Linked DNA regions of Nonomuraea africana. The protein of the gene in region 2 interacts with the protein of the main gene of each other region in a pairwise test. Links are inferred from orthologs where the notes say so. Each region holds a gene or a part of one and is shown on either strand. Other genes may lie near its edges.

Region 1 (3,310 bases), 6.7 Mb from region 2 along the record:
CATGCTGCTGACCGCGGGTGAGCGCATCTCGATGGCCCTGCTGGCGATGGCGATCGCCAACCTGGGCCACGAGGCGCGCTCGTTCACCGGCTCGCAGGCCGGCGTGATCACCGACTCCACGCACGGCAAGGCGCGCATCATCGACGTGACGCCGAGCCGTATCCGTGAGGCGCTCGACGAAGGCCAGATCGCCATCGTGGCCGGCTTCCAGGGCGTCTCGCAGGACACCAAGGACATCACCACGCTGGGCCGTGGTGGTTCCGACACCACCGCGGTGGCGCTGGCGGCGGCTCTGGAGGCCGACGTCTGCGAGATCTACACCGATGTCGACGGCATCTTCACCGCCGACCCCCGCATCGTGCCCCAGGCGCAGCAGATCCCCAGGATCTCCTACGAGGAGATGATGGAGATGGCCGCCTGCGGGGCGAAAATCCTGCACCTGCGCTGCGTCGAGTACGCTCGCAGGTTCAACCTGCCGATCCACGTGCGCAGCTCTTTCAGCACCAAGGAAGGCACGTGGGTCGTGGCCGACCCTTACACCGAAGGAACCGAGATGGAGCAGCCGATCATCTCCGGCGTCGCGCACGACCGGAGCGAGGCCAAGATCACCGTTGTCGGTGTTCCCGACAAGGTCGGAGAGGCTGCCGCGATCTTCAAAACGCTGTCCGAAGCCGAGATCAACATCGACATGATCGTGCAGAACGTCTCGGCGGCGGCGACGGGTCGTACCGACATCTCCTTCACGCTTCCCTCGACGGACAGCTCCACGGCGCTGGCCGCGCTGAAGCGCATCCAGGACCAGGTCGGGTTCGAGTCGCTGCAGTACGACGACCAGATCGGCAAGGTGTCGCTGGTGGGCGCGGGCATGCGCTCGCACCCCGGCGTCACCGCGACGTTCTTCGCCGCCCTCGCCGACGCGGGCGTCAACATCGAGATGATCTCCACCTCGGAGATCCGCATCTCGGTGATCGTGGGTCAGGACGGCGTCGACGCGGCCGTGGCCGCGGCGCACCGCGCGTTCGACCTCGACTCGGACCAGGTGGAAGCAGTGGTGTACGGAGGTAGCGGACGATGAGCAAGCCCACTCTCGCGCTGATCGGCGCGACCGGAGCGGTCGGCACCGTGATGCGCGAGCTGGTCTCGACCCGTGACGACGTCTGGGGCGAGATCCGTCTGGTCGCCTCGGCCCGCAGCGCGGGCAAGGTCCTCCAGGTCCGCGGCGAGGACGTCGTGGTCCAGGCGCTGGCCCCCGAGGTGTTCGACGGCGTCGACGTCGCCATCTTCGACGTCCCCGACGAGGTGTCGGCCGAGTGGGTGCCGGTGGCCGCCGCCCGCGGCGCCATCGCCATCGACAAGTCGGGCACGTTCCGGATGGAGCCCGACGTCCCGCTGGTCGTCCCCGAGGTGAACCCGCTCGACGCCCGTAACCGGCCGCGCAACATCATCTCGACGCCCAACTGCACCACGCTGTCGATGATGGCCGCGATCGGCGCGCTGCACGCGGAGTACACGCTCAAGGAGCTCGTCGTCGCCTCCTACCAGGCGGTGTCGGGCGCGGGCGTGGCGGGCCCCGCCCGGCTCTACGACGAGATCGAGGCGCTGGCGGGCGACCGCACGGTCGGCCAGAGCGCCGGTGACGTGCGCAAGGCGCTGGCCAACAAGCTCGAGGCCGACTCGCCGTTCCCCGCGCCCATCGCGTTCAACGTGGTGCCGTGGGCGGGCTCGTACAAGGAGGGCGGCTGGGCCTCCGAGGAGCTGAAGCTGCGCAACGAGTCACGCAAGATCCTCGGCATCCCCGACCTCAAGGTCTCGGCCACCTGCGTGCGGGTGCCGGTCGTCACCACGCACTCGCTGGCCGTCCACGCCAGGTTCGAGCGCGAGATCACGGTGGCCGACGCGCACCGCATCCTGGAGGCCGCGCCGACCGTGGTCCTCATGGACGACCCGGCCAACGGCGTGTGGCCGACGCCGGTCGACGTGGTGGGCACCGACCCGACCTACATCGGGCGCATCCGCCAGGCGGTCGACTTCCCGAACACGCTCGACATGTTCGTGTGCGGCGACAACCTGCGTAAGGGCGCGGCCCTCAACGCGGCGGAGATCGCCGAACTGGTGGCCGCCGAGTTCTGACCCGCCCGTAGTCCGAGCCGCCCTGGAACGGCCTTCCTGGGCGCTCTCAGCCCCCACCCGGCCCCCGGTCCGCACGACCGGGGGTCAGGTGTTGTCGGGTGCTTTCTGTTGTGCGGTGCTCTGTTGTGCGATGAGCCTCCCCGCCTTCTCTCCTTTACGGCAAGCCATCCCCACCGCCTCCGCGGTCACCGGCTGCCGTCCGTCCAAGGGACGCTCCTCGGGCGCACGTGCCCGGGCGCCGTTACGGACCGCCTGCCTCCCCAGGCCCGTTGAGACCGCCTTGCCAGGCCCGTTCTTACGGGTGTCCCGGGCGCCGTTGCGGTGCTCAGCCGGAGTCCTGCTGGGCGGCGCGCCTTCGACGGACGGCACCCCGCTGGGACGGAGGCGCTCGACGTGGCTGTGCCGTACAGAAGAACAAAGAAAGATCAGCGGAACAGAATGTCCCAGTGGTCGGATTCGCTGGCGAAGATGTCGCCGCTGGCGGAGCGGTAGAGGGCCGAGCCGTCGCTCCGGACGCCCGCCCTCGGGTACTTCTTGGTGATGTGGCGGTCGACGCACTTGTTGTGGCGGATGTCGATCTTGTAGCCCGCCGCGTGGCTGAAGGCGCCCGGCGCGTGGCCCGCCTCCGTGCCCCCGGTGACGACCACCGGGCAGCCGCTCTCCCGCTTCAGGTCGATCACCCCGACGAGCGTCTCCGACCTGATGGCCTGCATCGACGTGCAGACACTGTTGTGCCGGTCGGCGCAGTGGCCGCTGGACTTCCAGGTCAGCCCCGCGAGCGCGAGCTGGTCGGTGGCGAAGGCGTGCGAGACGCGCACCGCGTGGCGGGGCATGGCCCTGGACAGGAGCGCCTCGGACGCGCGCGCCCGGGACTGACGCGTCTCGAACCGGCGAGTCTGGGACGGACGCGTCCCGTGCCAGTGGTCCTGGGCCTGACGTGTCAGGTGCCAGTGGTTCTGGGCCGGACGTGTCCCGTGCCAGTGGGCGTGGGACTGACGCGTCCCGGACCAGTGCGTCTGAGACTGGCGCGCCTCGGGCCATTGGGCCTGGGACGGGCGGGTCTCAGGCCTGTGAGCCTGGGACGGGCGGGCCTCGGAGCGGCGGGTCTCGAACCGGCGCGCCTTGGCGAGGTGGGCCTTCGGCTGGTGGGCCTCGGCCACGTACCAGCGGGCCGTCTCGA
Region 2 (3,272 bases):
CGTGGGCCGGCAACGTCTTCTGACCTGTCTCCGGTGTACCTGTCTCCGGTGCGGCTGTTTCCGGTGCATCTGTTTCCGGTGCATCTGGTTCCGGTACATCTGGTTCCGGTACATCTGGTTCCGGTACATCTGTTTTCTGGTGCGCCTGGTTCCCGTACACCAGGTTCCCGTACGGCAAGCCGGTCCGGCGCCTCCGCGGTCACATGGTCCCCTCCACCGCGGGCGCGCCGCCCAGCAGGACTTCGCTCCCCGCCGTCACGGCGTACAGTCGAGGTCATGGCGCTCCAGAGCTTGCAGATCACGGCGATCACCGCGATGCGGGCGAGAGACGTGTCGAAACCGTCGCAGGAGCAGCAGGAGGCCGCCGACCGGCGACCGCTGCGCGACGAGACGCCGCGCCGCGAGGCCAGGTCGCGGGACGAGAGTCCGCGCAGGGACGGCCGTCCGCGCGATGAGGGTTCACGCAGGGAGGGCCGCCCGCGGGTGGAGGGTTCGCGCCGCGATACCCGCCGCAAGCCATGACCCACAAGCCGTGACCCGCCGCGGGGCCGGACGGCCATCGCGCGGCGAGTGACAGGACAGCCGTCAGGCCAGCCGGCAGGGCGGCCGGACAGGCGGGCTTACGGGGCGGGGTTACGGCAGGGCGGGGTTACGGCAGGGCGGGCAGCTGGCCGATGGTCTCGTAGGAGGACAGCTGCGCGATGCGGCGGCTGTGGCGTGCCGCGCCCGAGAAGGCGGTGCCGAGGAAGACCTCGACGAACCTGGTCGCCTCCTCCTGGGTGTGCATGCGTGCGCCCACGCTGACGATGTTGGCGTTGTTGTGCTCGCGCGCCAGCTGCGCCGTCTCCTCGCTCCACGCCAGGGCCGCGCGGATGCCGCGCACCTTGTTGGCGGCGATCTGCTCGCCGTTGCCCGAGCCGCCGATCACGATGCCGAGGCTGCCGGGGTCGCCCGCGACCCCCTCCGCCGCGCGCAGCACGAAGGCGGGGTAGTCGTCCTCGGCGTCGTAGACGAACGGACCGCAGTCGGTCACCTCATGGCCGTGGTCCTTCAACCAGGTGGCAAGGTGGTTCTTCAGCTCATAGCCGGCATGGTCGGCACCGATGTAGACACGCACGCGTCCAGTCTCTCAGGTCCCTGGGGCGCGCTCGACTGTGGTCCCACGGTAGGGTAAGTGGCTCCGGCCAACCTCAGTCCTTACAGGAGTAGACGGCCCCATGCGCGAGATCCGCTACATCGGCGACCCGGTGCTGCGCACCCCAGCCGAGCCTGTCGTCGACTTCGACCGCGAGCTGCGCAAGCTGATCGACGAGATGTTCGACGCGATGTACGCCGCCGACGGCGTCGGCCTGGCCGGACCGCAGATCGGCGTGTCGCGCCGGCTGTTCGTCTACGACTGCAGCGGGCGCAAGGGCCACCTGATCAACCCGGTGCTCACCGTCGACGACCCCGAGGTGGTGCTCGACGAGGAGGGCTGCCTCTCGGTCCCGGGACGCGACACGGGCAAGCCGCTCTACGCGTCCACCCCGAGGGCGGCGGGCGTGTGCATCGAGGGGATGGACAGGCTCGGCAGGAAGGTCAAGCTCAGGGCCCGCGGACTGCTGGCGCGCTGCTTCCAGCACGAGACCGACCACCTCGACGGCACGCTCTACGTCGACCACCTGCCGAAGAACGAGGCTCGCCGCATTCTCCAGCGCACGCCCTGAACCGGTCGCCCAGGTTGGCCGCATGGGAGTTCTGAACGGCCGCGCCACGGGCGGGCTGATCCTCTAGCGGTCAGAGCTGGAGCGACTTGATCTCGAAGTACTCCTCGAGGCCGTGCTCGCCCAGCTCTCTGCCGATGCCCGAGTGCTTGTAGCCGCCGAAGGGCGCCTGCGGGTTGAACGGGCCTCCGTTGATCGAGACCTGTCCGGTCCGCAGGCGTCTCGCCACCGCGACCGCCCGTTCCTGCGTGCCCGCCCACACCGCGCCCGCCAGGCCGTAGCGGGTGCCGTCGGCGATCTGCACCGCCTGGTCCTCGCTGGTGTAGGGGATGATCGACAGGACGGGGCCGAAGATCTCCTCCTGCTCGATCGTCATCCCGGGCTCCACGCCCGCGAAGATCGTGGGCTCGATGAAGTAGCCGCGCTCGATCGGCGGCTCGGTGCCGCCGATGATGAGGCGCGCGCCCTCCTCCTGGCCGGTGTTGATGTAGCGGACCACCCGGTCGCGCTGCGCGGCGGAGACGAGCGGGCCCAGCCTGGTCGCCTCGTCGAAGGGGTCGCCGATGGTGTACTTGCGGGCCGCCTCGACCGCGAGGCCCACCGCCGTGTCGTACTGGTCGCGGTGGACGATCATCCGCGACCAGGCCGAGCAGGTCTGGCCGGAGTTGACGAAGGCGTTGGCGACGCCCGCCTTCACCGCGCTCGTGAGATCGGCGTCGGGCAGGATGAGGTTGGCCGACTTGCCGCCCAGCTCGAGCGCCACCCGCTTGACGCTCTCGGCGGCCAGCGCCGCCACGCGCCTGCCCGCCCTGGTCGAGCCCGTGAAGGAGACCATGTCGACCTCGGGGTGGGTGGCCAGCGCCTCGCCGACCACCGGCCCCCTGCCGCTGATCAGGTTGAACACACCGCGCGGCAGGCCGACGTCGTGGAAGATCTCGGCGAGCGCGTAGGCGGCCAGCGGCGCCACCTCGCTCGGCTTGAGCACCACCGTGCATCCCGCGGCCAGCGCGGGCGCGACCTTGCAGATGATCTGGTGCAGGGGGTAGTTCCACGGGGTGATCGCGGCGACCACGCCCACGGGCTCCTTCACCACGAGGGAGTTGCCGATCCTGGACTCTCGCGGGTGCGACTCGGCCAGCTGCGCGTAGGAGGCGAGGACGCCGGCGGGCATGAGCGTCTGCACCTTGAGCGCGAAGCCGTACGGCGCGCCCATGTCGGTGGCGATCGTCCTCGCGACGCTCTCGGCCCGCTCCTTCAGCAGGTCGGCGGCGGCGGCCAGCAGTTTGCCGCGCTCGGCGGGGGCCATGGCGGACCAAGAGGGGAAGGCCGCGCGGGCGAAGAGCACCGCCGCCTCCGCGTCATCAGGGGCGCCCGCGGGAACTCTGTCGATCGTCTCCTCGGTGGCCGGGTTGACGACGTCGATGCCCTCGCCCGAGACCGAGGCGGTCCACGCCCCGTTGATATAGAGATGACGCATGGTCCCCATCCTTGCGCGTCGAAGGTCACAAAGCGAGTGGCCGGCGCGTCACGCGGGGTGCCTGCCGTACCACCGCAACTCTGTCGCCTCCT

What was found.
Region 1: the proteins of def (region 2) and H4W81_RS35005 interact in binary tests that used the Escherichia coli proteins (3 or more experiments, as listed by UniProt). The link is inferred for Nonomuraea africana from one-to-one orthologs.

The regions. Positions count from the first base shown.
Region 1 is NZ_JADBEF010000001.1:7,366,144-7,369,453, reverse strand. The notes cover bases 102-3,100. They hold H4W81_RS35005 (aspartate-semialdehyde dehydrogenase), read left to right. Parts: upstream 102-1,071; coding sequence 1,072-2,130; downstream 2,131-3,100. Other genes in these bases: H4W81_RS47910 (hypothetical protein), read right to left, coding at 2,556-3,100; H4W81_RS35010 (aspartate kinase), read left to right, coding at 102-1,075. Also shown: more of H4W81_RS35010, read left to right, coding at 1-101; more of H4W81_RS47910, read right to left, coding at 3,101-3,310.
Region 2 is NZ_JADBEF010000001.1:639,716-642,987, reverse strand. The notes cover bases 1-2,961. They hold def (peptide deformylase), read left to right. Parts: upstream 1-1,217; coding sequence 1,218-1,706; downstream 1,707-2,961. Other genes in these bases: H4W81_RS02900 (aldehyde dehydrogenase family protein), read right to left, coding at 1,777-2,961; H4W81_RS02910 (ribose-5-phosphate isomerase), read right to left, coding at 650-1,117; H4W81_RS02915 (hypothetical protein), read left to right, coding at 277-522; H4W81_RS02920 (GNAT family N-acetyltransferase), read left to right, coding at 1-23. In the rest of the region: more of H4W81_RS02900, read right to left, coding at 2,962-3,180. UniProt on the Escherichia coli protein: Removes the formyl group from the N-terminal Met of newly synthesized proteins. Requires at least a dipeptide for an efficient rate of reaction. N-terminal L-methionine is a prerequisite for activity but the enzyme has broad specificity at other positions.